2 regions of the Desemzia sp. C1 genome follow, and region 2 is predicted to be linked to the other one. Evidence: riboswitches for the same ligand, from Rfam matches in the RefSeq annotation. Region 2 holds a riboswitch; the other holds the start of a gene.
What was found. Region 2 has a riboswitch for cobalamin ahead of LMF32_RS01900 (DUF4430 domain-containing protein). Riboswitches for the same ligand answer to the same signal wherever they lie in the genome.
Positions count from the first base shown of each region.

Region 1: linked by a shared signal. The riboswitch ahead of LMF32_RS09570 (DUF4430 domain-containing protein) and the one ahead of LMF32_RS01900 (DUF4430 domain-containing protein) in region 2 are both predicted to bind cobalamin.

Region 1 is NZ_JAJIZP010000003.1:1,870,283-1,886,416, forward strand. It holds gene LMF32_RS09540 (HAMP domain-containing histidine kinase) at 1-628, shown strand, start outside; gene LMF32_RS09545 (ISL3 family transposase) at 794-2,107, shown strand; gene LMF32_RS09550 (Gfo/Idh/MocA family oxidoreductase) at 2,069-2,779, opposite strand; gene LMF32_RS09555 (aminotransferase class IV) at 2,817-3,641, opposite strand; gene LMF32_RS09560 (CoA pyrophosphatase) at 3,820-4,431, shown strand; gene LMF32_RS09565 (EutP/PduV family microcompartment system protein) at 4,660-5,091, shown strand; adenosylcobalamin (AdoCbl) riboswitch at 5,211-5,363, shown strand; gene LMF32_RS09570 (DUF4430 domain-containing protein) at 5,572-6,018, shown strand; gene LMF32_RS09575 (ECF transporter S component) at 6,020-6,565, shown strand; gene LMF32_RS09580 (BMC domain-containing protein) at 6,773-7,120, shown strand; gene LMF32_RS09585 (ANTAR domain-containing protein) at 7,197-7,775, shown strand; gene LMF32_RS09590 (BMC domain-containing protein) at 8,003-8,293, shown strand; gene pduB (propanediol utilization microcompartment protein PduB) at 8,290-9,090, shown strand; gene LMF32_RS09600 (propanediol/glycerol family dehydratase large subunit) at 9,107-10,768, shown strand; gene LMF32_RS09605 (propanediol/glycerol family dehydratase medium subunit) at 10,783-11,490, shown strand; gene LMF32_RS09610 (diol dehydratase small subunit) at 11,505-12,050, shown strand; gene LMF32_RS09615 (diol dehydratase reactivase subunit alpha) at 12,069-13,895, shown strand; gene LMF32_RS09620 (glycerol dehydratase reactivase beta/small subunit family protein) at 13,899-14,276, shown strand; gene LMF32_RS09625 (BMC domain-containing protein) at 14,273-15,052, shown strand; gene LMF32_RS09630 (BMC domain-containing protein) at 15,088-15,342, shown strand; gene eutM (ethanolamine utilization microcompartment protein EutM) at 15,381-15,668, shown strand; gene LMF32_RS09640 (phosphate propanoyltransferase) at 15,661-16,134, shown strand, end outside.
Region 2 is NZ_JAJIZP010000003.1:306,282-322,415, forward strand. It holds gene LMF32_RS01880 (NfeD family protein) at 266-877, shown strand; gene floA (flotillin-like protein FloA) at 870-1,859, shown strand; gene LMF32_RS01890 (hypothetical protein) at 1,859-2,545, shown strand; gene LMF32_RS01895 (ECF transporter S component) at 2,617-3,156, opposite strand; gene LMF32_RS01900 (DUF4430 domain-containing protein) at 3,146-3,556, opposite strand; adenosylcobalamin (AdoCbl) riboswitch at 3,651-3,796, opposite strand; gene LMF32_RS01905 (cob(I)yrinic acid a,c-diamide adenosyltransferase) at 3,776-4,378, opposite strand; gene LMF32_RS01910 (NADPH-dependent FMN reductase) at 4,641-5,195, shown strand; gene LMF32_RS01915 (DUF1002 domain-containing protein) at 5,496-6,473, opposite strand; gene LMF32_RS01920 (RluA family pseudouridine synthase) at 6,538-7,449, opposite strand; gene ltrA (group II intron reverse transcriptase/maturase) at 7,589-8,878, opposite strand; gene LMF32_RS01930 (lipopolysaccharide core heptose(II) kinase RfaY) at 9,430-11,025, opposite strand; gene LMF32_RS01935 (hypothetical protein) at 11,036-11,338, opposite strand; gene spxA (transcriptional regulator SpxA) at 11,630-12,037, shown strand; gene LMF32_RS01945 (ectonucleotide pyrophosphatase/phosphodiesterase) at 12,121-13,398, opposite strand; gene LMF32_RS01950 (DUF6612 family protein) at 13,621-14,115, shown strand; gene LMF32_RS01955 (MurR/RpiR family transcriptional regulator) at 14,152-14,931, opposite strand; gene LMF32_RS01960 (6-phospho-alpha-glucosidase) at 15,034-16,134, opposite strand, start outside.

The DNA.
Region 1 (16,134 bases), 1.6 Mb from region 2:
TTTGAAATTGTTGAACCGCTGGGGAAAAGAAGATCCAGAGATATTAGATGAGTCTTTATCAGCATCTTTGCAGGAAGTTGAGCGCATGAAGACACTTGTGCAAGAGATGTTAGATCTATCCCGAGCTGAGCAGGTAGAAATTCATTACAAAAATGAAAAAACACCTATCAAGCAAGTGGTGCATCAAAATTACAATAACTTCAAAATGCTGTATCCTAATTTTGTGTTTAACTTAGATGATGATTTAAATGAAGAAATTTATGTCAGTATTTATCGCCATCACTTGGAACAAATCTTAATCATATTGTTGGATAATGCCGTTAAATATTCAACTGACAGAAATGAAGTGCATATTTCGATTGCTTCTGATGATAAATTTGTCCATGTTGCTATTCAAGATTTTGGTGAAGGAATGACACCGGAAGATGCGGATAAGATCTTTAATCGATTCTATAGAGTAGATAAGGCAAGAAGCCGACATAAAGGCGGAAATGGATTAGGATTGTCTATTGCTAAAGAGTTGTTGCTTGGATATAAAGGAAACATTTCAGTAGATAGTGTATTGAACCATGGATCTATTTTTAGGATCACACTTCCTATCTACAAAGAAACTGATTCTGAGCTTTAAAAACAAACTAATTACAAAAGCGAATGAGATAAAACATATGGTTCTATAATAAATACGGTTGATGGATAATTTTTCCACCAACCGTATTTTTTCGTATGTAATGAAAAAAGAACGTATCTCCGATATAATTTAATCGCCAAACCAAATTAAAGGAGATACGTCCATATGCAACAGTTTATCGCAAATACACTGCAATTAAAAGACAAAAATATTTATTTTGATGGAGAAACCGTTGAAGAAAAGATGTATAAAGGTCGACGCTCGTTGTTTTATCATGCTCAGTTATCCTATATTCCAGAAAGATGTCCTGAATGTGGGACTAAAAACGAGCACTATTCTATTGTAAAAAATGGCACTAGAACATCGCGTCTAACGCTAATGCATGTGTCTGGCCTACCGGCCTACTTAATGTTAAAGAAACAACGTTTCTTCTGTAAAAAATGCCTCTCTGCTTTTACTGCTCAAACAGCTATTGTCGATCAAGACTGCTTTGTCTCTACTCGTGTCAAACAACACATCGCCGATCAAGCAACGAAAATAAAATCTGTGAAAATGATTGCTGAAGAACATTCGGTATCTTGGAATACGGTGCATCGCGTCATCATTCAAACGGCTGAAAAACTAAAAATTCGACCGGTTTCTTCTTTGCCGGATCACCTCAGTTTTGATGAATTTAAAAGTGTCAACTCGGTTAAATTTTCGATGAGTTTTATTTATTGTGATGCGCTGACCCATAGGGTTGTAGATGTTGTAGCGAATAGACAAAAAGGTGAGTTATTGCGTTATTTCCAACGGTTCTCATTACCTGTCCGAAAAAAAGTAAAGACGGTAACGATTGATATGTACGAACCTTACATCCAATTAATTCCGGCTCTCTTTCCCAATGCAGCGATTATTTTTGATCGCTTTCATATCGTTCAGGCTTTAAACAGAGAGCTAAATAAATGCAGAGTAACCGTCATGAATGAATACCGCTATAAAGATGGCCGTCTTTATAATAAATATAAAAGATACTGGAAACTGCCTTTAAAATCTGAAACCCTGTTAACTTCTTCCAAGTATGTTAAGTTTAAACTTTTCGATTACTTAACTAATACGCAATCTATTGTGGATTACTTAATGTCGTTCAATGAAACTTTAAAAGAAACATATACTGTCATTCAAAATCTACGTTATGCTTTAGCGAATAATCAGTGGGAATACTTTAAATATGTTCTAAACCAAGCCAAAATCAAACCCATTTCAAAAGGATTAAAACGAGTACTCAGAACACTGAGAAAACACCTCAACATTGTCCAGAATACGTTTGAGTACCCTTATTTAACAAATGGTCCTATTGAAGGGATTAATAATAAAATTAAAGTCTTAAAACGAACGGCGTTCGGTTACCGAAATTACACCAACTTCCGTAATCGGATTTTATTAATGACACGCTTATATTTACCGGAGAAAGAAAAACAGACTAAGCAAGTTGCCTAGTCTGTGTAAAATTTTCTCATCAACCTTATTTGACGAAGAACCGTTTTTGTTCATGATGCCGATGGCTGTACAACCGTCTCCAATTAATTCAAGCACCACATTCTGCAACAGACCGTCTTTTTCCAAATACCGCACGTGACTATCCACTACTTCTCTATCCATCAAGAAACGAAGGGTATCTACTACGTGAATAAAATCTTCCACTACAAAAGTTCTTGGGTCTTGTGCATTTTGGAATCTATTTTTTTGAATAAAAACTAAGTCCGGTTTGCCATAGTCCTTCAAGCGGGAAATCATAGGCGAAAAACGTCTATTGAAACCAACCATCGCGATCAAATTCTTTTCTTTTGCTAAATCGACCAGCTGCTGACTTTCTTCAAAACTAAAAGATAAAGGCTTGTCTACGTAAACATGGATGCCGTTTTCAAGCAATTTTTTTGTGAGTTCAAAGTGGGCTTCTGTAGCTGCGCTGACGAATGCAGCTTGAATACCGGATTTGATCAGTTCCTCTACGGTTGTGACAGATTCAGTAAGCCGGTATTTTTTTGCTAACTGCTCTAATTTTTCTAGATTCCTAGTACAAAGCGCCAATTCGATACCTTCTTTTTCAGTAAGAACAGGTAAATAAGCTTTTTTTGCAATATCTCCCAGTCCAATAATTCCAATTTTCATAAAATGGCCTCCTTATTATAGGTGTAATTAAACGCATTTACTTGCGGTAACGGTTTTGTTCAATATAGACGGATACCATTCGATCATATTCATGCATGATCGTTTTCACTAGAGGCTGTTCAGCCGATTTCACCAACCAGTCCTCGATCGAGCGGATAGGCAATACATTGTTTCCTGTTCCGGTAATGAAAGCTGCATCAATGGACTCTAGTTGTACAACCGAAATGGTTTCTTCGCATATTTGGATCTCTTTTTTGCGGCAGATTTCAAAGACTTTTTTTCGCACAATTCCAAGCAAAACATTTTTTGCTGGTGAAGTGAACAGTTTACCGTCTTTAACGATGAACAGATTGGAGCGGCTTCCTTCGGTAACATAGTCTTCTTGATCGACCAATAAAACCTCATAAGCTCCTTTTTTCTGCCTTTCCCGCAACACAGTTTTTTGGTATTCATCTCGTTGGATCTTCAAATTCGGATCTGGACGTTCCAATTTCAATAAGGTCGTATGCATCCCCGTTTCGTAAAATTCTGATGGAGGGTAAACGGTTTTAGTGAAAAACAGCAGCATACCAACAGCTTGATTGCAGATGATTTTAATGTTTTGATCGACTACTTTATTTGAAGCAATCAAACGATAGATACGTTCCGTTAAGATCTCATCGGAATCAGTCAATTGAAGATGAATAAAAGATGCAGATTTTCTTAAACGCTCCAAATGATCTTCTAAGAATAAGGCTATCCCTTCTTGGACACGGATAACTTCATAAACACTTTTTCCGTTAAGTTCTTGGAAAACTTGTGTGTTGCCAGTGGCTACTTCATCGGAATTGTGAAAATAACTGGATCGTTCAATTTGTTCCATGGAATTCTCCTTTTGAATGGGCACATAAAAAAATAAATGAGTGTCATTCCTTTTATTCCTATTGTAGATTGAAAACATACAAAGCTGCAAGTTTTTTATTGAATAGCACAGTAGATACATGTCTATTCTTCAAGTATAATGAATGAAAGTAAAGAGCAGTTGGAAAGGAGTAGAGAACTTGTTGGAGAAAATTAAAAAAATCATAACAAATCATGAAGCAAAACCAATTGGAAATCAGCGCCATTTCTCAGTTTTACTTCCTTTGATCCAAGTTAAAGGGGAATGGCATTTGTTGTATGAAGTTCGAAGCAAACACATCTCTCAACCAGGTGAAACTTCTTTTCCGGGAGGGGCAGTCGAAATGGGAGAAACTTACGAAGAAGCCGCCGTCCGTGAAACGATGGAAGAATTGAACCTTCCGCGCAATGCTATCCAAATATTAGGGGAAATGGATTTTATCGTCAGTGAAGAAGCCGTTATACGATCTTTTGTCGGAGAACTGAAAGATATAGACATTAAGTCTATTATCAGTAATGAAGAAGTTGAGAAGCTGTATACCGTTCCATTGAGCTATTTCATGATACACGATCCCGATTATTTTGAAATGGCTGTCAAATTCGAACATGCAAAAAACTTTCCTTTCGATCGCATTCCAAACGGTAAGCAGTACAAGTGGAGACATGGAAAGCAAACAATAGCTTTTTACCAACTGCAAGAACAGACACTATGGGGATTTACGGCAGGATTGACCGATCGATTCATCAAATTGCTGAAAGAAAATGGACTTTGAGAAGCAGGCTAATCTAGAGTCGATAAACTTAAACTAGGTGTCAAGCTCTGGAGATTGCTGTATACTATAGGTGAATAGCGAAAGTTGGTGAAAGACTTTTATATAATGGAAGCGCTGTACAATTTAACTTGACGCTACATTTCTGAAAATTAACTTTAGAAGTGTAGTGGTAGATATATACTAAGTCGCAGTCCTTATCAACAATCATTTACAGAAAGAAGGAATTAAATGAAAAGAATCATGCTGATCGGAGCAACTGGCTGTGGTAAAACGACACTGAGCCAACGAATAAATGGGAAAGAACTGAAATACAATAAAACACAAGCGATCCAATTTGAATCAGGATTAATTGATACACCGGGAGAATTTGTTCAGCATAGGGGGTATTATAGTGCATTAAAAGTAACATCCGTCGAGGCTGATGTGATAGCTTTCGTTGCAAGTGTAACGGAGGACAAGCAGATCTTTGCCCCTTTATTTAATTCTTATTTTACCAAACCGGTTATTGGAATCCTTACTAAAGTGGATCTGGCTGCTTCTGATCAAGATATAAAAAAAGCTGGTGACAGATTGCGATTAGCAGGAGCAAAAGAACTATTCAATGTATCTTCATATACAGATGAAGGCATCGAAGAATTAGTAAATTATTTGAATGACTGAAATCGGATAAATGTGGATAACTCCAACTTTCGAGGTCAATTCATTTCATTATAGAAATAAGAAGTTTAAAAAAGTAGTGGTTTTTAAAGCGCTTTATGCTATACTAAATTCGATAGAACAATTGAATTCAAAAGTGTCTAGAATAAGGAAGCCGGTGTAAATCCGGCACGGTCCCGCCACTGTGATAAACCTTTTTGGTTTTAAGTCAGATCATTATTCTGAACAGCTATTAATGCGAAAGCTCTGTTTCGAGGCAAAACAGAAAGCTTCTAGGTCTATGGGATTGTCTCGTAGGCCTTTTTATGTGCTTCAAAACAACTGCTGCTTGTATTAGTGGTACTTAAAGAAGGATTGAATTCTATCAGCAGTCTGCAGACTGGAATAAAATGATGGTAGAGGATCTCTAAAGAAGGAGAATTAGTACAATGGCGTACTTCTCTATTTTTAGCTTAAATTACAAAGATAAAAGGAGAAGTGAAGATGAAAAAATGGGTAAATCTGTTAGCTGTTAGTGCACTTTCAACATTCGTGATTACAGGATGCGGGAATGGTGGAGATGGTGATCAAGCTGAAACTCCAACGTCAACTGTAGAAAGTACAGTAAGTGAAACGGCAAGTACAACAGCAAGCAATCAAGAAGAAATGGTATCTGTTAATGTAAGTGTTCAAGAAGACGGAGAGCTTATTCCGGGAACGGATAAAGAGCTGGAAGTTGCTGAAGAATCTAATCTTCTGGATGTCATGAAAGAAAATTACGATGTAGAAGAAAGTAATACTTTCATCAACTCAATAGAAGGTATTTCTCAAGACGAAGAAGAAGGGAAATATTGGATGTTCGACGTTAATGGAGAAGCTGCACCAGTTGGAGCTGCCGATACTATTGTAAAAGATGGCGATGAAGTGGTGTGGAATTTGAGTGGTATGTAATATGAAAAATGTTAATCCAGTCAGAAGGATCGCATTATTGTCGATGATGATCGCAGTTACGCATGTAGGACGGTTAATGTTGCAAATTTTACCTAATGTTCAACCAGTAACAACTATACTGATTATTTTGACACTATCAATGGGAATAGCAGATGGGTTGATTGTGGCTGTTTTGTCCATCTTGATCTCCAATTTGACGTTGGGTATGGGGATATGGACATTCGCTCAGATTATTTCTTTTTCTGTAATTGTATTGATTACGGGGTTAGTGATAAAACCAATGTATAAAAAAATACCAAAGTGGATGATGGTGTTGTATGCTGCATTTGCCGGTATTTTATATGGTCTTGTAGTTTCTTTTATTATGAAGTACTTACTAGGATTTGAAAATTTCTGGGCTTATTATATGATGGGTGTTCCGATGGATTTGATGCATGCTTTTGGTAACGGTTTATTTTATATTATCTTAAGTCCTGTTTTATTTCCATTGATCGAAAAAAACCTAGAGACAAGAGGTTATATCAGAAATAGAAGCAAGGATATTTAAAAATCCTTGCTTCTATTTTTTTGTCTTTAAATGAAAGTACGCGTTTTTAAAAATATTTATCTTTGCAGCGCTTAGCAAAAACTAATGAGACAAATTTTAGAAAAGGGTTTCATTTTTACGTTGACATCGCTTACTAAAGTGTTATAATAATGTCAGAGTCATTTTTAGAAACGAATAAAGCCACTATGCGGAAGATAGGTGATGTAGTTGAGTGAAAAGCAAAGAATGATCCAAGAATACGTGCCGGGAAAACAAATTACACTTGCACATGTGATCGCCAATCCAGACCCAGATATCTACATAAAACTCGGTCTTCCAGATAGCATGAATAGCAATGCCATAGGTATATTGACTATTACTCCCAGCGAAGCTGCTATTATCGCTGCTGATATTGCATCAAAAGCTGCTGAAGTTACTATTGGATTTATAGATCGATTTAGTGGTTCTGTAGTATTTACTGGCGGTATCACTGCAGTAGAAGCTGCGTTAAGTGAAGTACTTGCTGCTTTAGGGAAAATTTTAGGTTTTTCAGATACGGTCATCTCCAGAACTTAAGTTTAGTTAATAAAGTAAAGAGATCGAAACAGATCATTAGTGAAAGTATATTTTGATAGGAAGTGAAAAGATCAAAATGAAAGAAACTATTGTGATAGTCGACGCTGACTTAACAACTAGATTAACGTTAAAAAAATTATTGATAGAAGAAAATTACGATGTTGTAAGCGAAGGGAAAGATGGATTTGAAGCAATCGATATGTGCAAATCTAAAAGACCTGATCTTCTTATCATTAATGCAGAATTACCTGTATTAAATGGGATCAAAGCCGGCAAAAAAATTATAATAGAAAATTATGCGAAAGCCGTCATTTACTTATGTAACGATTGTGATGAAATGAATAAGACGAACTTAGACCGCATCAATAGTAATCGAACGATTGGTTGGGTTCCAAAGCCGGTGCACAAAGAAGTGCTGCTGTCGACTATTTGTTTAGGAATGGAAAAAATAGCCTATATTGAACAATTGGAAGAAGAAGTCGTTGGTTTGAATAAAAAGTTAGGTGAAAGAAAAATCATAGAAAAAGCTAAAGGTATTCTCATGGAGGAACAAAGATTGAACGAGTCTGAGGCTTATAAGTTTATCCAAAGGCTTAGTATGCAAAAACAGACCTCTATGGCGGAAATAGCTGATTTGATTTTGTTGGACGTCTAAAAAATAATAGAATAATGGCAGGTAATGGAACGTGTCATAGAAAAAGCAAAGGTGCTTAGAAAACGACTTTTTAAAGTCGCTTTTTAAGCACCTTTGCTTTTTGCACTAAATGGAGGGATCGGTCTAAACGAAGAGAGCAAAAACTCCATGATAGTATGAAAAGTTTAGGGAATACTTGTAGTCAATTTCATTGTCGGGTAGTCAATATAATTTGAGGAGGAAGACCTATGCAACAAGAAGCGTTAGGTATGATTGAAACAAAAGGGCTTGTTGGCTCGATTGAAGCTGCAGATGCAATGGTAAAAGCAGCAAATGTTGTATTGATCGGAACTGAAAAAATCGGTTCAGGATTAGTAACGGTTATGGTTCGAGGTGATGTAGGAGCAGTGAAAGCAGCAGTAGATGCAGGTGTTAGTGCAGCTGAAAGAATTGGAGAGGTAGTCTCTAGTTATGTCATACCTAGACCTCACAGTGATGTTGAAAGAATTTTACCTACAAAAGGTGTTGGTGAAGAATGAATGATCAAGACCTGTTAATCAATGATATTTTAAATAGAGTATTAGATAAGATGGATAAAAAGGACAGTCAGCCGAAAGGAGATTCAATCATGGTGAATAACGCAAAAAGCTTAACAGAATACATTGGATCAACAAAAACAGGAGACACTATTGGTTTAGTTATTGCTAATGTGGATTCTCAATTGTTGGAATCAATGAAATTAGAAAAGTCTTATCGTTCGATTGGTATCGTAGGCGCCAGAACCGGTGCAGGTCCGCACATTATGGCTGCAGATGAAGCTGTAAAAGCAACCAATACAGAAATCGTTCTAATTGAATTGCCAAGAGATACAAAAGATGGAGCAGGTCATGGATCATTGATCATCTTCGGTGGAGAAGACGTTTCCGATGTTAAACGAGCAGTTGAAGTAACATTACAAGAAGTGGAAAGAACATTTGGAGATGTATATTCTAATGAAGCTGGACACATAGAATTGCAATATACAGCACGTGCAAGTTATGCCGTAAATAAAGCTTTCGGAGCGCCAGTTGGGAAAGCATTCGGATTAATTGTTGGTGCGCCGGCTGCGATCGGTGTCGTAATGGCAGATGCAGCTGTAAAAGCAGCAAACGTTGAAGTCGTTGGTTTTGGATCACCGGGTAATGGTGGAACAAGTTTCTCGAATGAAGCCATTCTGCAAATCACAGGAGATTCCGGTGCTGTTCGACAAGCCGTTATTTCTGCTAGAGAAGTCGGTAAAAAATTATTGTCAAGTATGGGAGACGAACCTGTTAACGGCGCTCCATCATACATTTAATTAGGAGGGATACAATATGAGATCAAAACGTTTTGAAATTTTAGAAAATAAACCAGTAAATAAAGATGGGTTTGTCAAAGAATGGGTCGATGAGGGTTTTATTGCAATGGACAGTCCAAATGATCCAAAGCCAAGTATTCGGATAGAAAATGGAGAAATCGTTGAATTAGATGGGAAACAAAAAGAAGAATTTGACTTGATTGATAGCTTTATTGCTACTTATGGAATAAATAAAGAAAATGCTGAAAAAGTTATTAATATGAGTTCAAAAGAGCTGGCCAATAAATTGGTTGATCCAAATGTTTCCCGTTCAGAGGTCATTGCATTGACCACTTCCATGACGCCAGCAAAAGTATGCGAAGTAGTTAGTGAAATGAATGTTGTAGAAATGATGATGTCAGTCCAAAAAATGAGATCCAGAAAAAGACCAGCTACTCAGTCTCATGTAACAAACCTTAGAGATAATCCCGTTTTGATCGCAGCAGACGCAGCGGAAGGTGCTTTTAGGGGATTCGATGAACAAGAATCAACAACAGCAGTTGCACGTTACGCTCCATTAAATGCTATCAGTATTATGGTTGGATCAAATGTAGGGAGACCTGGTACACTAGCACAATGTTCTTCAGAAGAAGCAACTGAATTAGATTTAGGGATGCGCGGTTTAACAGCATATGCTGAAACCATCTCAGTATATGGAACAGAAAATGTCTTTACTGACGGAGATGACACTCCTTGGTCTAAAGGGTTTTTAGCTTCTGCTTATGCTTCTCGCGGGATCAAAATGCGCTTTACTTCCGGTACAGGTTCTGAAGTTCAAATGGGATTTGCTGAAGGAAAATCAATGTTGTATCTAGAAGCAAGGTGTATTTTCATCACTAAAGCTGCAGGTGTTCAAGGATTACAAAATGGATCGATCAGTTGTGTTGGGATCCCAGCCGCCGTTCCATCAGGAATTCGTGCAATCTTAGGTGAAAATCTTATTACTGCAATGCTCGATTTAGAGAATGCTTCAGGAAATGACCAAACTTTCTCACATTCAGATATGAGAAGAACAGCAAGGTTATTGATGCAATTGTTACCAGGAACAGATTATGTTTCTTCAGGTTACTCTTCCGTTCCAAACTACGACAATATGTTCGCAGGTTCGAATACGGATGCAGAAGATTACGATGACTATAATGTTATCCAACGTGACCTTAGAGTAGACGGTGGATTGAGACCAGTTACAGAAGAAGAAGTCGTAAAAATTAGAAATAAAGGTGCTCGCGCAATTCAAGCTGTCTTTGAAAGCCTGGGATTACCGGCTGTTACTGAAGAAGAAGTTGAAGCAGCAACTTATGCGTATGGTTCACATGATATGCCAGACCGTAGTGTCGTTGAAGATCTGAAAGGTGCATCTGATATTATGAATAGGGGTGTAACAGGTCTAGATATTGTCAAAGGTTTAGCTAAACACAATTTTGAAGATACAGCACAAAGTGTATTGAACCAGCTAAAACAACGTACAACAGGTGATTTCTTACAAACAGCATCAATCTTTGATAAAGATTGGAAAGTTATCTCTGCTGTTAATGAACCGAATGATTATGCTGGACCAGGAACTGGTTACCGTCTAGATGGTGCAGAGTGGGAAAAAGTTAAAAATATTCCTACAGCAATCGATCCTAGAGACATTTAAGAGGAGGGATAAAAATGGCAGAAATCAATGAAAAATTATTGCGATCAGTTATTGAAGAAGTTTTAAAAGAAATGGGAAATAGTATCGAAAAAGTTTCTTTCCGACAAGATAGTGGTATGGAAGAAGGCACTGAAACAAGCACTGCAACAGCTACTGTAGTTAAAGATTCATCTGAAGAAGAATCATGGATGAAGAGTATAGGAGAAGCAAAAACGGGAACATCAAAAGATGAAGTTGTCATTGCTGTTGCTCCAGCATTTGCTTCTGCTCAAAAGACCAATATTGTTGACGTACCACACAAAGAAATTATCCGTCAATTAGTTGCTGGTATTGAAGAAGAGGGATTGAAAGCTCGACTTGTTAAAGTTTACAAAACTGCAGATGTCTCTTTCATCTCATCTGTAGGGGACAACTTATCAGGATCAGGAATTGCAATTGGTCTGCAATCAAAAGGAACAGCAGTCATTCACCAAAAAGATCTGCAACCATTGTCCAACTTAGAACTATTCCCTCAAGCACCGCTTATTACGCTAGAAACTTACCGTGCAATCGGTAAAAATGCAGCTAAATATGCTAAAGGAGAATCACCAACGCCTGTAGCAACTCTTAATGATCAAATGGCTCGTCCAAGATACCAAGCTTTATCGGCTTTACTGCACATTAAAGAAACAAAACAAGTTAACAAAGGTAAAAGAGCTGAAGAATTCACTATAACTATTTAAGGATGTGTAAAAAAATGAGTACAGAATCAGTAGAAAGCTTAGTTAGAAAAATATTGGAAGACATGAACAGTGGAGATACGACAACTACTGTATCAGCACAAACACATACTCCAAGTTCAAGTGCAGCTTCTCCTTTTGGTAATGTAACAACAAAAGATTATCCCATTGCACAAAAACACCCTGAATGGGTAAAAACAGCGACTGGAAAAACGTTTAAAGATATTACATTGGAAAACGTAATGAATGGAACTATTGATGCGAAAGATGTACGGATTACATCAGATATTTTAAAAGCTCAAGGTGAGATCGCAAAAAGTGCTGGCCGTTCAACAATTACAAGAAACTTCTCGCGTGCTGCTGAATTAGTAAGCGTTCCGGACGATCGCATACTGGAAATTTATAATGCCCTTCGTCCATATCGATCATCGAAACAAGATCTTTTGGAGATTGCTGATGAATTGGATTCAAACTACAAAGCAACGATTACTGCTAATTTCATTCGTGAAGCTGCAGAAAACTATGAAAAACGGAAAAAATTAAAAGGCGACGATGACGAATAAAAAAAGGGAGAGAATCATATGCAAAGAATAGTTGGTGTAGACATTGGGAATTCGTCAACTGAAGCTGCTATGGCAGAGGTTTCACCAACGGGAGAAGTCAAATTCCTTGGTTCTTCAATTGCAACTACTACAGGGATCAAAGGAACAAAGAAAAACTTACACGGAATCTATGATTCTTTGAACAGCTTACTCAGCAAAACAAATCTTACTATGAAAGATATAGACCTTATTCGTATTAATGAAGCTACACCTGTTATTGGAGATGTAGCGATGGAAAATATCACAGAAACGATTATTACGGAATCTACTATGATCGGTCATAACCCCAAAACTCCTGGAGGTCTAGGAATCGGTATTGGGGAAACAGTTTCTGTATTAGATTTATTGAATAAGCCGATGGAAGAGAAAAAGTATATTGTCGTTGTTCCTAAAGAAGTTGACTTCGCTTTAGTTGCCCAATTGATCAATGCTTATGTAAAGAAAGGGTATTCTGTAGTTGGAGCGGTCTTACAAGCAGATGACGGAGTACTGGTAAATAATCGTTTAGATAAAAAAATACCTATAGTGGATGAAATATCTTTCATTGATAAAGTTCCGCTTGGCATGTTGGCAGCGTTGGAAGTCGTTGAACAAGGAAAAGTTATCTCTCAGTTGTCTAATCCTTATGGAATTGCAACGGTATTTAACCTTTCACCTGAAGATACAAAAAATATTGTTCCCATTGCAAGAGCTTTGATTGGAAACCGTTCGGCAGTGGTGATCAAAACTCCTAAAGGCGATGTACAAGCTAGAACCATTCCCGCCGGTGCCATCAGCATTTTCAGCAAAGGCAGAATCCAAACGGTAGACGTTTCGGCTGGATCGGAAAAAATTATGTCAGTTGTTTCTTCTGTAGACAATGTGGATAACGTAACAGGTGAATCAGGAACAAATGTCGGAGGTATGTTGGAAAAAGTAAGATTGACAATGGCTAGCTTAACAGATAAAGAAACTAAAGATATCTTTATCCAAGACTTACTGGCTGTCGATACATTTGTTCCACTAGATGTAAAAGGCGGGTTAGCTGGTGAATATTCAATGGAACAAGCTGTGGGAATCGCTTCAATGGTTAAATCCGATCACTTGCAAATGTCACTAATCGCTAATGAAATAGAAAAAGAAACAAATGTTTCTGTTGAAATAGGAGGAGTGGAAGCAGAAGCGGCGATTTTTGGAGCACTAACGACACCTGGAACAGACACTCCTTTAGCAATATTAGATTTAGGGGCAGGTTCAACGGATGCTTCGATCATAAACAAAAAAGAAGAAATTATATCGATCCATCTCGCTGGAGCCGGTGATATGGTAACAATGGTCATTGATTCCGAACTAGGATTGGAAGACAAACATTTAGCGGAAGATATCAAAAAATATCCTCTAGCTAAAGTTGAAAGCGTATTCCATATCCGTCATGAAGATGGAAGTGTTCAGTTTTTCAATGAACCATTGGCACCTAATCTTTTTGCAAGAGTTGTGATTGTTAAACCAGATGGATTGCTTCCGATACCTTTGGAGGAATCCATTGAAAAGATCAAAGTTGTCCGACAGACTGCGAAAGAACGAGTATTTGTTACGAATGCTATCCGTGCACTGGTAAAAGTTAGTCCCACAGGTAATATTCGCGATATTCCCTTCATCGTTATTGTTGGAGGCTCTGCTCTTGATTTTGAGATCCCTCAATTAGTTACAGATGCACTTTCTAAAAATGCATTAGTAGCCGGAAGAGGTAATGTTAGAGGAGTAGAAGGTCCAAGAAACGCAGTCGCGACCGGTTTGATTTTATCTTATGTTAAAAAAGGGGTGTAAAGGATGACAGTCAATGAATCTAATCGCCCTACAATTGTCATAAATATCCATAACACAATTGATGAAAAAAGATTAAAAGATGTTTTATTTGGGATAGAAGAGGAAGGGATTCCTTATTTGATAAAAAAGAATGATAACAGCAACGCCATTTCCTCAGCTTATGAGGCTTCAAAAGAGTCACGACTCTCTGTAGGGATTGGTTGTAATCAAAGTGAGGTAGTCGTCCATTATAAAAATTTGGAAATGAAAAAGTATCTTTTTAAGGTTTCTGACTATCAATCAAAGCCCAAAGAATTGATGAGAACTTTAGGCAGCAATGCAGCAAGGTTGGTTAAAGGAGACATATTCAAAGAAAACAATGGTTTGGAGGTGTCATTTTGAATGAAGCACTTGGCTTAATTGAAATAAGAGGGCTCGCAGCATCCATTAATGTAATGGATACGATGCTGAAAGTAGCATCTGTTGAATTGATCAACATCGAAAAGACTAAAGGCTCTGGTTGGATGACTATTAAAGTTTCCGGCAATGTTGGTGCAGTAAACGCTTCAATTGAAGCAGGTACTGCAAAAGCGAAGGAGTCAAATACCTTTGTTGCATCAAAAGTGATCCCAAGGCCTATGGGAGATATAGCGAAGCAGTTTCTTCATAAAGAAGAAATACAGGATGAAAAAAGGGGTCCAGAAGGATCTGTAGCTGACAAAATAAGTGAAGACAGTTCAAAACAAGGAACTTCCGTAAAAGAGAATACAAAATTGGCTCAAACAACTACACCAGAAACAGTTGGAAAATCTGCTGAGAATACAGACGACCAAAAAAGACCTGCAGTAAAATCTACTCCCGATAAAACAGGAGAAGACAATAAGGAAAACGGCAGCCCGGAAAAAGCATCAGTGAGTATTCCAAAGGTACAGGATAAAGAAAGCCCACTAGTCACTTCTAAAGGGAAAAACGAATCTGCCATCGCTTCGCAAAGTCAAGACGCTCTCGAAGCAAAAAAAAGTGAAAAAGTTGAAGGTGCTGCTAAAACTACTACAGAATCAAATCTTAAATCAGCAGCAACAACTACACCAAAAAGAACAACACAAAAAAAAGCAACACGTACAACAAGAAATACGACTTCAAACGGAAAAAAGACAATTTCTTCCACTAGTAAATAAAAAGGAGATGGATTACATTGAATAACGCATTAGGAATGGTAGAAACAAAAGGGTTAGTAGCAGCAATCGAAGCGGCAGATGCAATGGTGAAAGCAGCGAACGTAACTTTAGAAGGATATGAAAAAATTGGATCTGGTTTAGTGACAGTTGTTGTAAGAGGAGATGTTGGAGCTGTAAAAGCAGCTACAGATGCAGGAGCAGCGGCAGCACAGAATGTTGGAGAACTGGTTTCGATCCATGTTATCCCACGCCCTCATAGTGACGTAGAGAAAATTCTTCCAAAAAAATAATGGGCTCTAAGTTCAATGGATAGAAAGGCGGAATATAAATGAATGATGCATTAGGAATGGTAGAAACAAAAGGTTTGGTAGCAGCGATCGAAGCTGCGGATGCAATGGTGAAAGCCGCAAATGTGAGACTAGAAGGATACGAAAAAATCGGATCCGGTTTAGTAACGGTTATTGTAAGAGGAGATGTTGGAGCTGTAAAAGCAGCTACAGATGCAGGAGCAGCGGCAGCGCAAAGTGTTGGAGAGCTGGTTTCGATCCATGTTATTCCACGTCCTCATAGCGATGTAGAAAAAATTCTTCCTAGAGGGAGTGCTGTAAATGGATAAAGCAAGCCTCAAGGATCTAGTACGGAAAATAGTTATTGAGATGACTTCTCCCGAAGTGCCGATTGGAATATCTAATCGGCATCTGCATCTCAAACAAGAAGATTACGATGTGCTGTTTCCGAATCAACCGGTCAAAAAAAAGAAAAATTTGAAGCAACCGGGAGAATTCGCTGCTGAACAAACAGTCACTATCATTGGTCCGAAAGGGGAGATACCTAATGTTCGATTACTTGCACCGCTTAGAAACATCTCGCAAGTAGAAATATCTAAGACAGATGCACGTAAGTTAGGGGTAAACGCCTCAGTTAGTTTATCAGGAGACTTAAGTAAAGCAGAAGAAATTACTTTAAAAACTAAAGATGGCAGCATCACAATAAAAGGATGTATCATCGCGAAGCGACATATTCACATGAATACTAAAGAAGCAGCTTCCTTAGATTTGAAAAAGGGAGATATCGTTAAAGTG
Region 2 (16,134 bases):
TCTTTATTTTAATAATATGGTTGTTTTTTTCAATCCTGTTGTCTCTTCAACTATACCACTACCTTTTTTAAAATGCTTTTAAAGACACTTCTAAATCAGTTAAAAGTGGTTGTCATCATTTTATGGTTCAGCTTTAACGATTTTTGTCTAAATAGTGACTATTAGAATACTTTAATGGTAGAATACAGGTAAGAACCCGTTTTCTAACAGTTCGATCGGAATCATCCATATTAAGAAAGATTTTCTTATGAAAGGAGGTATTTCTATGTTAGATATTGTACTTTTATCCATTGGTTTTCTGGGATTAGTCATTGCAGCTTTAACTCCCCGTTCAACAATCGGTGCAGCTGTTTCGTTAGCCAGTTTTTCTGCTTACTTCTTTTTGAATGAGTATGATGAGTGGTATACGATCATCATTTTCATTTTAGGTATTTCATTATTGGTCTTTGAAGTATTCATTCCTGATTTTGGAGTAGCCGGTATTTTTGGGATTATATTGATTCTTTTTGGCTTATATCAAACTGTAGGAGATCTTGCCCAAGCTGTTCGTGATTTGAGCATAGCTTTTCTTTTATCGGTCGGCCTAGTGATCATCCTAGCCAAAAAAGGATATTCTTTTGATAATTTCAGTAAATTAGTGCTGACGAATAATTTGGATACCGCCAGAGGATATTCAAGCAATATTGATTATTCAACCTTGCTTGGAAAAAAAGGCAAAACACTTACTGCTTTAAGACCCACTGGAAAAGCGGTATTTGATGAAGTTTCATTAGATGTGTTGAGCCAAAATGAACGAATCGAAGAAAACGTGCTAATAGAAGTTATTAGAGTAGAAGGTTCAAAAATAGTCGTTAGGAGAGTGGTAGAAGATGAATGAAACAAGTAGTTGGATTGGTTTAGCGATAATCGCTATTATCGTTTTAGTAATCATCAGTCTATTCTTAAGATTTGTACCCGTAGGTTTATGGGTTACAGCGTATTTCTCAGGAGTAAAGATTGGTATTGGAACTCTAGTAGGAATGCGTTTGAGAAGAGTTATTCCTTCTCACATCGTGCGTCCTTTAATCAAAGCAACAAAAGCTGGTTTGGTGATCAACATTAACGATTTAGAAGCTCATTACTTAGCAGGTGGAGACATCAACCAAGTTATTGATGCTTTAATCGCCGCTGAGAGAGCAAATATCCCACTTAAATTTGAGCAAGCAGCTGCTATCGATTTAGCAGGTCGTAATGTGTTTGAAGCGGTACAAGTGAGTGTTAATCCTAAAGTTATCGAAACTCCTTTTATCGCCGCTGTTGCTAAAAATGGTATCGAAGTTCGTGTAAAAGCTAAGGTAACAGTTCGTGCAAACATTGAACGGTTAGTCGGTGGTGCCGGAGAAGATACTATTATTGCCCGTGTCGGTGAAGGGATTGTTACCACTGTTGGTAGTTCAATAAACCATAGTGCAGTTCTGGAAAATCCAGACGGCATTTCAAAAGTTATCTTAAATAAAGGCTTAGACTCTGGTACTGCTTTTGAGATTCTATCGATCGATATCGCGGATGTTGATGTCGGACGTAATATCGGTGCTCAATTGCAAACTGAACAAGCACAAGCAGACAAGAATATCGCCCAAGCTAAAGCAGAAGAAAGACGTTCAATGGCGATTGCAGAAGAACAAGAAATGCAAGCTGAAACTCAACGAATGCGTGCTCGTGTTGTAGAAGCCGAGTCTCAAGTTCCACTAGCTTTAGCAGATGCATTAAAATCTGGAAATCTTGGTGCTATGGATTATTACAACATGAAAAATATCAATGCAGATACAGATATGAGAAGTTCAATTTCAGAAAGTTCTAAGAGAGAAAGTGATGAATAATGGATGCTTTATTTTTCATTATTATGCTGGGTTTATTGGCGTATAGCGGTATTTTCATTTTTTTCTTTTTCATTCGTGCCCTATTTCCTAAAAATTCTGGGCAAAAAAGAAATCCTTACTCCTCTCCTAAAGCAAATACGAGCAACAGAAATCAACAACGAGCTGATCGAAGAGACGCTGCTCCACGAAATACGAGCAGATCTGTAACAGCTTCCGGTACTAACCGATCTTCTGGTAAAACTCAGAGTTGGAGAGAGTTGGCAGCTGAATTTAAAGACGCTATGAATGAATTGGACAATACAAGCTCTAAACAAAAAAGTCCTCAAAAAAGAAACACGACTCCTAAAACAGCTTCTCCTTCAAAAAGAAATACTGCTCACCGCAGTTATGAAGGCGGAAGTAGTACCGAGGGGCATATTGGTTATGAGGGTGCAGGCAGCACTGAAGGAAGATCAGGTTATGAAGGTTTAGGCAGTTTAGAGGGAACAGCCAGTTATGAAGGCACAGAGTTCAATACTCAAGGTCATTCGATGAAAAAGACTCCTGTTCCATCAAAAAAATCTTCCAGAGATGCATACTCTGATAAACAGCCGGCTTTAAAAACCAATTTGCAAAGAAATATTGTTCAAGCTGTGATTTATAAAGAAATACTTGATCAACCTAGAAGCAAACGTCCTATTAGATAAGGTTAGTTTGTGTTGATAGACTAAAAAACAGGTCCGGATTCCGGACCTGTTTTTTTTATGGACAACATTATTTAAGCGTAGAAGCTTTTCATCAACTTTTTTATTAATGGTATCAAAATAGGTGCCAATATTAGATAAAACCCGCTATTGCCAACTGCGTGCAACGTATCAAATGGAAGTCCGGACAAATAATAAGCCCAAAAATTTTGAATACCGAAAAAGGGCGCTTGTACCGCGGAGATGATGAATCCATAAATGTATCCAGTTAAACCAGCATAAAAAACCATCCCAAAAAACGGCAATCGCTCAAATGATACGTAGCGATTGATCAATCCTGTCAGAATGATGATAATTGAAAAAGAAGTTATTTGAGCAAGAGTCCATACTCCTAAACCCAAATTAATATTGGAAATCACTACGCTTAATAAAGAAACAATAAGACCATCTTTCATTCCCAATAACATCGTAATCAATAACAAAATAACTGTTACAGGTTGGACATTCGGCAAAAATTGAAATACTAGCCGACTGACATAACATAATGTTGTCAGCATACCCAGTAAAGCTATATGGTGGACTTTTCGGATTCTAAAAGGTTGATTAGTAGGCATTTAATAACCACTTCACTTCATCACCCTCTTCAAGAATGTAGTCGCTTGCTCCAACAGTCGGCTGCTCGTCATTCACTGTATATAACCAATACTTGCTTTCCTTTTCAACTTGCTCATGTCCTTCGATAGAACTCACTAGACCGCCCTCTTCCACTACCTTGTAGTTATCTTTCAAAGCTTCTAACACAGATTGTCCTTCTTGAACATCAGTTTCTTTAGCTAAATCTGCAAGTTCTTTTTCGTCTTCTTCAAATGAAAATGAAACGGATACCGTAGTTTCCACTACGCTTGATTCTGTCGAAGAAATAGGCTTTGAGTCTGCTTCTTGGCTGCCGCTTCCGCAAGCCGTTACTAAAAGAGCTGATGATGCTAAAAGAATTAATTTGATTGAATGGATCATTTCTATTCCTCCTGATAATAATTTTTTTGATTTTTGACATATAAAAAAGTTCTAATAAGGCAAAATGACGATAGCAGCCTATTAGAACTCAAAAGAATAAAAGAGTACTTTGCCTCGAAGCCTCTTGTTGATAGGAACTATTGAAAAAAAGACCTGACTCGAAGCGATAAACTTCTCACAGTGGCGGGACCGTGTTGGATTTGCACCAACTTCCATTTTTCAATCGTCGTATTTAGTTTTCGGTAAAGCCTCTTTTTTCAAATCTGGATGAAAAACGACTCCTCCACGTTCATAAAAAGGTTCTTCTACTCCATGTCTGTGGTTGATGACTCGGGCTAACGCAAAGAAATAATCCGATAAGCGATTGATGAAAATGGCTACCACAGGATTCACTGTAGTCTCTTTACTCAATGCAACGATTATTCTTTCAGATCTTCTCGTCACCGTCCGAGCCATATGTAACAATCCAGCAACTGGATCTCCGCCAGGGATGATAAATTTTTCAATCGCCGGAGCTTCTTCCGCATACTGATCAATTCTTTCTTCAATCCAATCTACTAAATCTTTTTGGACTTTATATTCCCTCACTCCATGAGGTGTAGATAAATCAGTCCCACAATCAAATAAATCATGCTGTAATTTGACGAGTTCATTTTTGATCATTGCATCTTCAGCGCCGATTTGACTGACAATGTAGCCCACTAGTGAATTCAATTCATCAATCGTGCCGTAGCTGTCTACTCTTGTCGAATCTTTTGAAACTGTTCGACCGCCGATGAGATTCGTGTTTCCGAAATCGCCTCTTTTGGTATACAATTGCATGCTGATCTTCATCCCCTTTCTAGTTTTTATTATGTGCTATTCCAACTATAATGCATCCATAAAAAATTGTAAACCAGATTTGTTACTTTTATCACAAAACCTAGTTTCCTTAAGAACTTCTAGTTTGCTTAAGCATTCCGCATTTTAATTACTTTTTATAGAATTTCTTCTTTTATGATAGTGATTTTACTTGTTAAATAGAAAGCTCTAATGATATGATAAATTCTGTAAAAAACATTAACTTATGAAAGAGGTCGTTGTAGTGAAAACAGTAGCATTAGTAGGTAGTTTAAGAAAAGATTCATACAACTTAAAATTAGTAAATCATCTAGCAACCACATACCCAGAATTAGGTATCGAAGTTGCAGAAATCGGCAATTTACCATTCTTTAATGAAGAAATCGAAGCAAATCCTGGTCAAGAAGTGCGTGATTTCCAGGCTTTAGTAAAAGATGCTGATGCAGTAGTTATCGCTACTCCAGAATACAATGCTTCTATTCCAGCGGTATTAAAAAATGCTTTGGACTGGGTTTCTCGTTCAGGCAGAGAAATGGAAGGCAAAAAAGTGTTGATCATGGGTGCTTCAATGGGTGCTTTAGGAACAGTTAAAGCACAAATCCACTTACGCGATATCTTAGATACATTGGGCGTCGCTGCTTACGTTATGCCTGCAGCTGGCGGTAATGATGTATTCGTGGGCTCTGTTCACGAAAAATTCGACGAAAACGGTACATTGACAGATGAATTGACAGTTAAATTTATCGATGCTATCGTAGGTCGCTTCAAAAACTTCATTAAAATCGATGTTAGTCTATAATCATTTACTTAAGTAACAAAAAAGGAAAGAGACAGAAAATGTCCCTTTCCTTTTTTGTGCTGGCTGATGAGCGTACGGGTATATTTGGTCCTATTAATCAAGTGACTGATTATTTCTAGTCCACTTGATCAATAGCAGCACTCTATTAATCAACTAGCCGATTATTCCATCTTCACTTGATTAATAGACACCCTCTATTAGTCAAGTGAGCATTTTAATAAGTGCAACTTGACTAATAACCCTCAAACTAAAAAACAGAGACTAACAAACGTCTCTTGTCAGTCTCTGTTTTATTTACATTTAATTAAATAATCCTGTGATAGCTTCCCACACTTGCTTGAAGAAGTTACCGATTTTATCAAATAGCCCGCTAGATTCTGCGCTATCGATGAAGTCGCCGAATTTTGATTGGACAACTTCAGATAAGTTGTTCAATTGTTCTTTTACAGCTTCAGAATCAATAGCCGCTGTTTGTTGATAATTTTCAAACAAACTCATCAAACGATCGATCTGTTCTTGGGTCACAACATTTTCCAGGTTATTGTTTGCTAAAGCTTCATTGATGATACGTTCAATATCTTCTTTAGTGGCCAATTCACCTTGCTGCTCTTTCAACTCTGCTAACGATTGTTTGATCTCAATAATGGCCTGGTCTAATTTAGATGGATCAAACTCTCCATTATCCGCGTTTTCTTGAGCGATATCATTAGTCGTTTCCAACTCGTCTTGAGCTACTTCCATTCGATCTTGATCCAGATCTTCTCCGTTGACATCAAAAGCTTTATAAATACCGGTTAAGGCACTTTCACCTGTTGCCGGACGGATGCTGGCTACTTCGATCGTTGCGTCTGCAACACCAGCTGTGATGGCAGCATTTGCATATTGCTCTTGAGTAATTTGTGTGATGTTTTCCGGCGTTTTGATGTCTACAACTACTCCATGTCCGTCATCTTCTTTTTCTACCAATACCGATGAAATAAGACTAGAAGTGTTCCCAGAACCGGCTCCTAAGTATTTGACTAATTCGTCACCAGTGACATTTACGCTGACGACATTTTCAGGGTTTTCGATGCCGATCAATTCTTCAGTTTCCTCTACTTCTGTATCAGATAATCCACCGCCATAAACGAATGTTGGCTTTCCCCATTTTTCATTCACTACTGTTGTGTCTATTCCGTCTTCAGCTGCATTTGCTGTAAGCGGACTAATAATGAAGCCGCCCACCAATCCTGTAACCATTACTGTTTTTATTCCAAGTTTTTTCAAACGATGTGTCATATGTCTAACCTCCTTAACTTAGTTTACCCAACTCTAGAGGGTTTATCTTCCAACTTTAGACCGATTATTTTGTTTTTGTGTAAAACACCTTTGGAACCGGAGAAGTAAAACGCACCACTTCGCCTGTTGTTGGATGTTCAAAAGCGATCGTCGTCGCATGCAAACCTAAACGTTTCATGTAATTGACCGTTGATCCGTACTTTTTGTCTCCTACTACTGGATGGCCGATATCTGCCATATGCACACGGATCTGATTTTTTCTACCAGTTTCCAGCTGCACTTCCAGCAAGCTGGTAACCCCGTTTGAACGCAGCTTCTTGTAATGACTTACAGCGTGCTGTCCGCCATTGTCTCTAGGACTGGAATGGACTTTGAACGATTTCGTATTCTCTGTCAGCCAAGACTCAATTTTTCCGGCTTCTTCTTTAACGTCTCCTTCGACTAAAGTCGTATAGATTCTTTCTTTCACAATATTCTTCCAATTTTGCTGCATTTTTTGTTTAACTTCTTCACTTTTAGCAAACAACATCACACCAGAAGTGTCTCTGTCTAAACGATGCACCACAAATATGCGGTTATTCGGATTTTCTTGTTTTGCATAAATGTTGAGTTGTCTATGTGCCGTCATTTCTTTTTGATGTCCTGCAGCTATCGATAAAATGCCTGCTTCTTTGTCCACAACGATAATGTCATCATCCTCATGTAAAATAGACATTCCTACCAATTCACTTTGTTTTTGAGCAGCTTTATTGTCTTCGATCTTTACTACTTGTCCGGGTGTCAAAGTATAGTTGAATTGTTTCACTACTTTTCCATCTACAGTTACTTGGCCTCTGCTTAATACAGATTTGATCGAATTTCGACTGCTTTTTACTTTTTGATTCAACAGAAAATCCAATAATTCGGTTTCTTCTTTTACGACTAAGTTTACCTTACCCTCTTTTTTCTTTGCTGTTTTCTTCATAGGCTTTTTCATTTTAAATTCCTCGCTCTCATGATTTATTATACACTATTCTGGCTTTAAACGAGGCATATCGAGTAGGAGGTAAATAATTAATTTATTTACCGTCCTCTCACACCACCGTACGTACCGTTCGGTATACGGCGGTTCAATTTTATATAACATGCTTTTGTTTTAAATAGTAACTATCTGGAGATACTAGACCTTTAAGGGCTAGTATCTTATTGGTTACTGTGGTTGTCATAACCCAGGACAGGGCTATTCGGGCAGTTCCTTTGGAACTGTGGCTATTCATGTAGGCGTTGTAGTCGCTCATCCCTAGTTTAGTGAGGGCTCTTCTTCGATTTTTGGCTGTTTTCCATTGGTGCCAGATACACATCCTCAGTCGATAACGAAGATGACTCGCTATTTTCTTGAGTTTTGTGTGCATATTTCCTATTTTGAAATAGTTCACCCATCCTCTGATGACTTGATTCAATTTAACGATGCGGTAAGCCATATCAATGCCCCAGCTTTTCTTGCTTAGCTGATGAAGCTTATATTTAAACGTCTCGATTGATATGGCATGAGGCTTTGCTTGATAGCCTTTATCTGCTTTCGACCAATAGAATCCAAATCCCAAGAATTTAAAGGTTGGGTCATTAGGTTTAATGATTTTCGATTTACTCGTGTTCACAGTTAAACCCAGAGTTTCCTCAATATATCGTGTAACCGAACGCATTACGCGCCTTGCTGCGAATTCGCTCTTAACTAGGATAATGCAGTCATCTGCGTATCGCACGAAGTGTAGACCTCTTCTCTCTAGTTCTTGGTCGAGTTCATTTAAGAGGATATTACTCAATAATGGCGAGAGGTTTCCCCCTTGGGGAGTGCCAACTGGACTTTCCTCATATTCTCCGTTTACCATAATGCCACTCACGAGATATTTCCGAATCAATGATATCACATCACCATCGGTTATTTTCCGAGAAACTAGATTCATCAATCGATCATGGTTAACGGTGTCAAAGAACTTCTCTAAATCAATGTCGACAATCCAGTGATACCCTTCGTTCATATCTCTTAGCCCTTGCGCTATAGCCATATGGGCGTTGCGGTTTGGACGGAATCCATAACTACTGTTGTGGAAGTGTTCGTCAAAAATGGGTGTGAGAACTTGTGCAATCGCTTGTTGAATAACTCGGTCAATCACTGTCGGTATACCCAGTAGTCTGACCCCACCCGATGGTTTAGGTATTTCTACTCTTCTGACAGGTTTAGGTTGATAGTGACGTTGACGAATAGTCTGAATAAGCTCTTCTTTGTGCTGACGAAGATATTCTTTAGCCTCTTCGATAGACATACCGTCAATGCCTGCGGCACCTTTATTCCGTTCCACTTGTCGAAAGGCTTCGTTTAAATTATTTCTGGATAGGATTCTATCCAGTGTCCTGTTTTCCTGCATGCTTGTTACTCCTTTTCTGCTCTCGTAAGGCAGCTATCTACTTTTACGCTGTCGTAGCCAATAGTCTTTGGCGGCCTCCAATAAAGATGTTTGTAACGATAAAATTGTTCGGTCCTTCGCTCTTTCTAGCTTTCACTAGCTGTCTTCACTACTACGACCTCTGCTGACTTCTCATGAGTCAAGCACTTATCACTAAGTGTATTTGGTATAACGTCATGAGACCTCCCCAGTTAAGGTGCGAACTCTTTCACTCCATCTATCTGCCACATTTATGCTTCGAGTTAGGACAGTTATCGGACTTTAGCTTCTTTGGCAGCTTTATCCACTCGACTCACCTCTTATGTGATTTCTGTTCGTCAGACCAGAGTTTTGCCTTGGGCTTCCTTCAGATTCCACCTCACGGTGGACACCCTTGCCGTCAGCTATATGCTTACCACTGTCAGGTCGCATTCGGGACTTACACCCGTTAGAGTTCGCCCATGCTGGGCGAACCAAAAAAGAGAAAAGAGTTTCTGCTCTTTTCTCCTGTTGCACCTTACTTGGTTTAACCCTCATAACCTTTCTGAACGGATAATGGAAATGATCAGCCATAACCCTAAAAATCCTGCACCAAGGAAAAAAATGATACCTAGTAAAGACGTCCCTGTTCTTTCTGTAGCAAAAATAATCAATGCTGAAGACATAATCAGTGCAGAAACAATCAATGCAAAAACGACGCGATTGACCATCTTATTTAGTCCAGTCCATTTGTCATCCATATTGACTAGATCCAATTTGATCTTCGTTCGGCCATTATTCAGGTTTTCAAAAAGTTTTGAGACTTGCAGAGGCAATTCAATCATACCTTTGGCAAATTTCACAGAGTTCAGCAACAGTTTTTCGCTGCTGATTGGCTCGAATAGTTTAAAATTATCACTCTCAGATAAGTAGCCTTTTGCAACTTGTACGACGTTCAAATTAGGTGCCAGATCAGTGATCAACCCCTCCAACATCGTTAAAGCTCGGACCAAAACTGTGTATTCGCTAGGCATTGAAATGCTGTGTTTTCGAGTAACATCCAAAACATCCGCAATCAAAGTGCCAAATTGGATTGAACTGAAACTTGCAGTTAAATACGTTTCCACCAAATAATTCAAATCTTCGTAAAAACGTGCTCGATCGATCCGCTTTTTCTGCACACCGATTTTTAATAACGTATTCATCAACTGATCTAGATCTTTCATCACGATCGATTTCAACAATTGATTTAAATGCTCTCTATTTTCACTGGATAACTGACCCATAATTCCAAAATCAATAAAGTAAATCTTTCCTTCTTTGATGATCAGATTCCCTGGATGAGGATCCCCGTGGAAAAAACCGTCTTTAAAGACTTGAGATAAAAAAGCCAACAATAGTTTTTCTCCGATGTCTTCGCGGATATAGCCCGCTTCATTCAACGATTCAATATCTAAAATTTTATACCCTTCAATGTACTCTTCTACAATCACTCGTTTGGAATTAAACGATAAAAACACTTTCGGCACGTCTACACAAGCTACTTCTTTATTCAACTCGCTGAAGCGCAATATAGCATTGGCTTCATTGCGAAAGTCTAATTCTCTTTTTGAGGTTTGGCGAATTTCTTCAAACGCTTCTTTAGGACTCACTAAGAAATCTTTAAAAATATTAGGCGCACGATCCACAATTCGAATAAACAACTCGATATCTTGTAAAAGAGTGGTCTCCATATCCGGACGTTGGACTTTCAGAATGACCTCTTCGCCTGTGTACAATTTGCCGCGATGTACTTGTGAGACAGAAGCACTTGCTAAAGGTTTTTCGTCAATTCTTTCAAAAACATCTTCTATTTTCTGTCCAAATTCTTTTACAAAAATCGCTTTTGCTTCTTCAAATGGGAAAGAGGGCGCTTCGTCTTGCAGCTTAGATAATTCAGTAATGTATTCCAAGGGTAAGATATCTCTTCTAGTAGAAAGAATCTGCCCTATCTTGATGAAGCCAGGACCCAGTTCTTCAAATGCTTGGCGTAGTTTTTTAGGGTCCTGTTCTTTTTTCCGTGAGCGGACACGTGTATTGTAAATATGGCCGAAACCATATTTAGCTAAGACCCTCACAATTTCCCGTAATCTTTCTCCACTTGAAGGCACAAGATCACCCCTACTCGTTATTTTCTACTATCTCATCAATTTGAGCGTTTAAAGCTGCAATTTTCAATTCTAATTCTTCAATATCTTTGCGTTGGGCTACGTTCATTTGAAGCAAAATAGCTTGTACTTCATCCTTATCGATCGAATCATCTTTTTGTTTTCCTTTACGCATCAATTCTTCACTTAATTTTTTCCCTTGTTCTACAGTGATTTGCCCTCTTGAAGCTAGTTTTTCAACCATTTCTTCGACTTTATCATACGTCATTGAAACTCCACCAATACTTGCTAAGATCAATTTTTTCAAATCATTCATTGTCATTTCCTCCTTCTATTTTTTGCAGTAGTTATTAAAAATTTCAAGATAAGGATCTGTTGAGTTTATTATAACGAGAAATGTCCTTAAGTAAAAAAATTACACTTTTTTAAGTTCTTTTTTAGTTTCAATGACTATTTTTCTAACGAATTTTTCTAAGCTAAATGATGGGACTATGAGAATCAGAAAATAAAAAAAGTCAAATTTCTTGCTTTTTTTTAATAAAAGGGATATAATAATGACTGAAATCGCTTTATCCCTAATTGCTACATAAGTAAAGGAGAGATAAATATGATTAATCTTTATACTACCCCTAGTTGCACTTCCTGCAGAAAAGCAAAGGCATGGTTAGATGAACAACACTTGCCGTATGTTGAAAAAAACATTATTGCTAACCCCTTATCTATTGATGAATTGAAGAATATTCTTCGTTTGACAGAAGAAGGAACTGAAGAAATTATTTCTTACCGTTCTCACGCTTATCAAAATCTCACCGTCGATATTGAAGAATTGTCCTTGGAAAAGTTGTTGGATTTGATACATAAGAATCCCGAACTCATCAGAAGACCTATTCTTACGGATGAAAGAAGAATCCAAGTAGGTTACAACGCTGATGAAATCCGTTGCTTCTTGCCAAGAGACGTCCGCAAATTAGAATTCCAACGTATTCAAGAAGAACTCGCCTTAGAAGCTAACTGAATAGCAAAAATAAGCTGAGATCACCATTCCCAGCTCTTTTTGCCTTTAATTTTTTATTAAAGTCTCCAGCTTCGTACACCTTTTTATTCATCAGCAGCTACAAACAAATCTTTCAGGATAACCCCATCTGTTTCATGAGTAAATTCATATCCCATTGCGTACAATAAAGTCGGTGCTGCATCTACTAGTCGAGCAAAAGAGAGTTTTGCCTGCTGATTGATTCCAGGACCTGAAATGAACATCATCGTGTCGTAATTTTCTTTCGTCGGCGAAAAACCATGAGCTGCTTTGTGGTAATCTGTGCCTTTTGTTTTTTCGTACAACGGTCCATCTTTATCGGAAAAATAATAGCCTCGTTCAGCCTCAAGTAAAAAGCTGCACATCTTATCGGCTCTTAGTTCTACTGCTTGTTGCTGCGTATAAATAAATTCGATTCCTTCTGGAAGTTTACGAAGTGCTTCAGCTACGGTTTGCAGATCCATCCCTGGTTTAGTATAGATATAGGTTGCCCCATCTGCGCTTTTTGCCACAACTTTCCACTTTTCTATCTGACCTCTTTGATTCTTTTTCAACCATCCTAATGTTTCAAAATAACTGTTTAAGTGAATCACAGTGTGTGTGTCAATTTGGTAATGATCTCCTAAAATAGCCACGATAGTCTCTTCAAAGATTCCTTTTTGTTTCATCATTTTAATGATTTGTCCTAAGTGGCGATCCATATTACGAATAGCTTCTTTTGCTTGAGGAGAATGGACTCCGTATTTGTGTCTCATACTATCTAATTCCACATAATGAATCGCTAATAAATCAGGATTCTTGTTTTCGATCGTATCCAGTATGCCGGCTGTCAAAAATTCATCCAGTTCAGGTTGTTGGATTCCCTTTCTTAGGTGTCCATATTTTCGATTGAGATCCATAATAAACTTGGGACTAGAAGAGTATAACGACACCATAACTTGGTTTTGCCACTGGCGATTAGGGAAGATTTCTGCAAAATTGTAATCGATCGACTGACTCCGACCAGTTACTGGCCACAGGAAACTAGCTGTTTTGTATCCTTTTTCATGTGCTGCGTCAAACAGTGAAGGAACTTTGATGTCCTTCGCGTACCAATGCCAGTCAGGAGAAATTCTTTTTGGTTGAAGATATGTATTGTTCAGGATTCCATGGTTAATTGGATACATTCCAGTCACCACAGAAGTATGAGCCATATAAGTCAATGAAGGATAAACCGTCTCCACTTGTTTAATTACCGCACTTCTGTCCAATAAATACTTGAAATTCGGTAAGGTTCTCGCGTAAGCCAAATCTTGTGAACCAAATGCATCTAACGAGATAATATATAACCGTTGTTTGTCCATTTCCATTCTCCTTTCGTACGTTCAATTGCTCTTATTATGACATAAGTTTGCTTGATTTAGAAAGAAGTTCTCTTTCAATGACGTTACCTTTAAAAGGCATTCCCAGTAAACCAACTGGGTGAAAGCCAAAACGTTTTAACTAGCTCATTGAAACAATGTTGGGAGGAGAATCAATGAGGAAAAATATACTTTAATGAACAAACTCTGGATACTTATGGCACTATAAATAAGTCTGCAGCTGGTGAATCCTTGACACAAGAATATTATTCAGTTGATGACAAAGCCTACTTGAATCTTAATGATCAAGGTTGGATGGACATGTCTAATCAGCAAGAAGCTCTTTTTCAGAGTACAGGCACAACTTATCCTAACCTTGTTCCCATTGTTGAATCTATCAGTAAAATTGGTGAATTGACTGAAAATGAGGACGAGTACGTTTATACTTTTCAAGGGATAAATGCCGATTTGTATTCATCCTTTGAATCCCCTTATTCCTTAAATTTTGGGTCGCTTTCTCCTGAAGAAGTAGAACAAAAGGTTATGGTGTCTATAGATAAAGAAACATTGCTGATCCAAGAAGTTACTAACGAGCTGTCTGGTGTTCAAGATGGACATGATCTTGTGATGACGATTCATCATACCTATAAAAACATGAACGAAATGAATGATATTTCCATTCCTCAAGAAATTATTGATTCTGCATCTAGTGCTCAATAACTAAAAGAAGAAGCTGAAATATTCCAGCTTCTTCTTTTAGTTATTTTTGTCAGTTGAAAACAACACATGATCCACATATGAGCGTTGCAGCAAATCAGTGGTTACATATAAGGGAAGAAACGAATAAATTTCTTCGTTTTGTACCAACACAGGAGTCGTTTGAAAATAAAGATTAAACGTAGCTCTTGATGCCATTTGATTATTGCGGAAACTAGTGATCGATAATATCGGAATGTCTTTTAAAGTCAATACATTCATAATTTTCTCTACCTCTATAATATCCCCGCTCAACGAGACGAAGATCACTAAATCTTTTGAAGTCACAGAACTCGTACTGGCCATCTCCAATTCTTTTAATGCAGACAACACTATTGGAAACTTGCCAACTGGAACCATACTCCTTCTAAAGTTGGATAATACGTCTCTTTGCCCCCAACCTGTTCCATAGCAAAAAATACGGTCAGCTTGATGCAAAGCTTCCACTATGGGAGCAATGTCTGTTTGACTGTACAGTTTTTTAGTCGTTTCTATATCTTTACGTTGCAAATCAACAAATTTAACGGTATTCAAGTCCTGAGCTTCTTTTGTTTTTTCATGCCTCAAGCTGTATTTGAATTCACTATAGCCTGAAAAGCCCAGCTTTTTAGTCAGTCTTAAAACCGTAGACTTAGATGTTAAGGTCAATTTCGCTAATTCAGTGATTGTCATTTGATGAACTGATTGTTTGTTGTTCACGATAAAAGACAGAATTTGTAAATCGTTTTCATTTAGTTCGTGGTAATATGCATTGATCAAGGCTTCTAACTCCAATACCAAAAACACCTCCGTTTATACTAAGACTATTTGTTCATTAAAACTAATCTTAGTATAACACAGAGGCATACAGAGTTGAGTTAACTTACATTCAAACGGAAGGAATTAAACTAATTCTGGCCAATATTCTTTATTGGCTTCAATTAAGTCATCCAAGATTTGTTTCGCGATTCTGGCATTTGGTACGATTCTTGATAGTGTCAACGCTTGCCATAGTTTTTGGTACGAACCTTCAGCCCAAGCTTCTACGACTAATTTTTCAACTCCCACTTGTTGCTCCATCAAGCCTTTTTGGAAACGAGGAATTTCACCCATAGTCAATGGTTCTGGTCCTTGTGATCCGACAATACAAGGAATCTCTACCATAGCTGTCGGATCAAAGTTTACGATAGATCCGTTATTCGGAACGATCAATAACATTCTTTCTCTTGTGTTGTAAGCAATAGCACGAGCTAAATCAACGATATAAGAAGCATGATCATCTGTCACTAATTTTGCATCTTTAGCGGTTTTGATATTTGCGATGCGGTTGCATTCAGAGAAAACTTTTTTCTCACGATTTTCCATAACTTCATTAGCTCTAGTGTGCTCAGGATTTGAATGTTCTACTTCGTCTTGCGGGTAGAAGTAGTATTTCAAATAAGTATTTGGCAATACTTTTGGATCCAATGCATAGACTTCCTTAGCTTTTCCAAATGTATGCATCCAACTTGGTTCTATTTCTTCTTCAGGACGACCATTTAATTCACCTGGTGTAACGTATCCATGTTCTGCTACATGTTCTTTTATTTTAGGCATCAAGTCATTTCCGTCTTTATCTCGAATATCTGTCCACCACCCAAAGTGGTTCAATCCATAGTAACGTATGGTCATATCTTTACGAGACTCTAGACCAAGAATTTCTGCCATTCGTGCCTCGATTCCTACAGGCATATCACAGATATTGATGATTTTACTGTTCGGACGCAATTTACGAGTTGCTTCGGCCACAATAGCAGCCGGGTTAGAGTAATTCAACATCCAAGCATCTGGAGAGTATTTTTCCATGTAATCCACCAATTCCAGAACTCCGCCGATGGAACGCATTCCGTATGCAATTCCTCCTGGACCACACGTTTCTTGACCAACGACTCCGTATTTCAATGGTATTTTCTCATCTTTTTCACGCATCGCATATTTTCCTACTCGAATGTGTGCCATTACAAA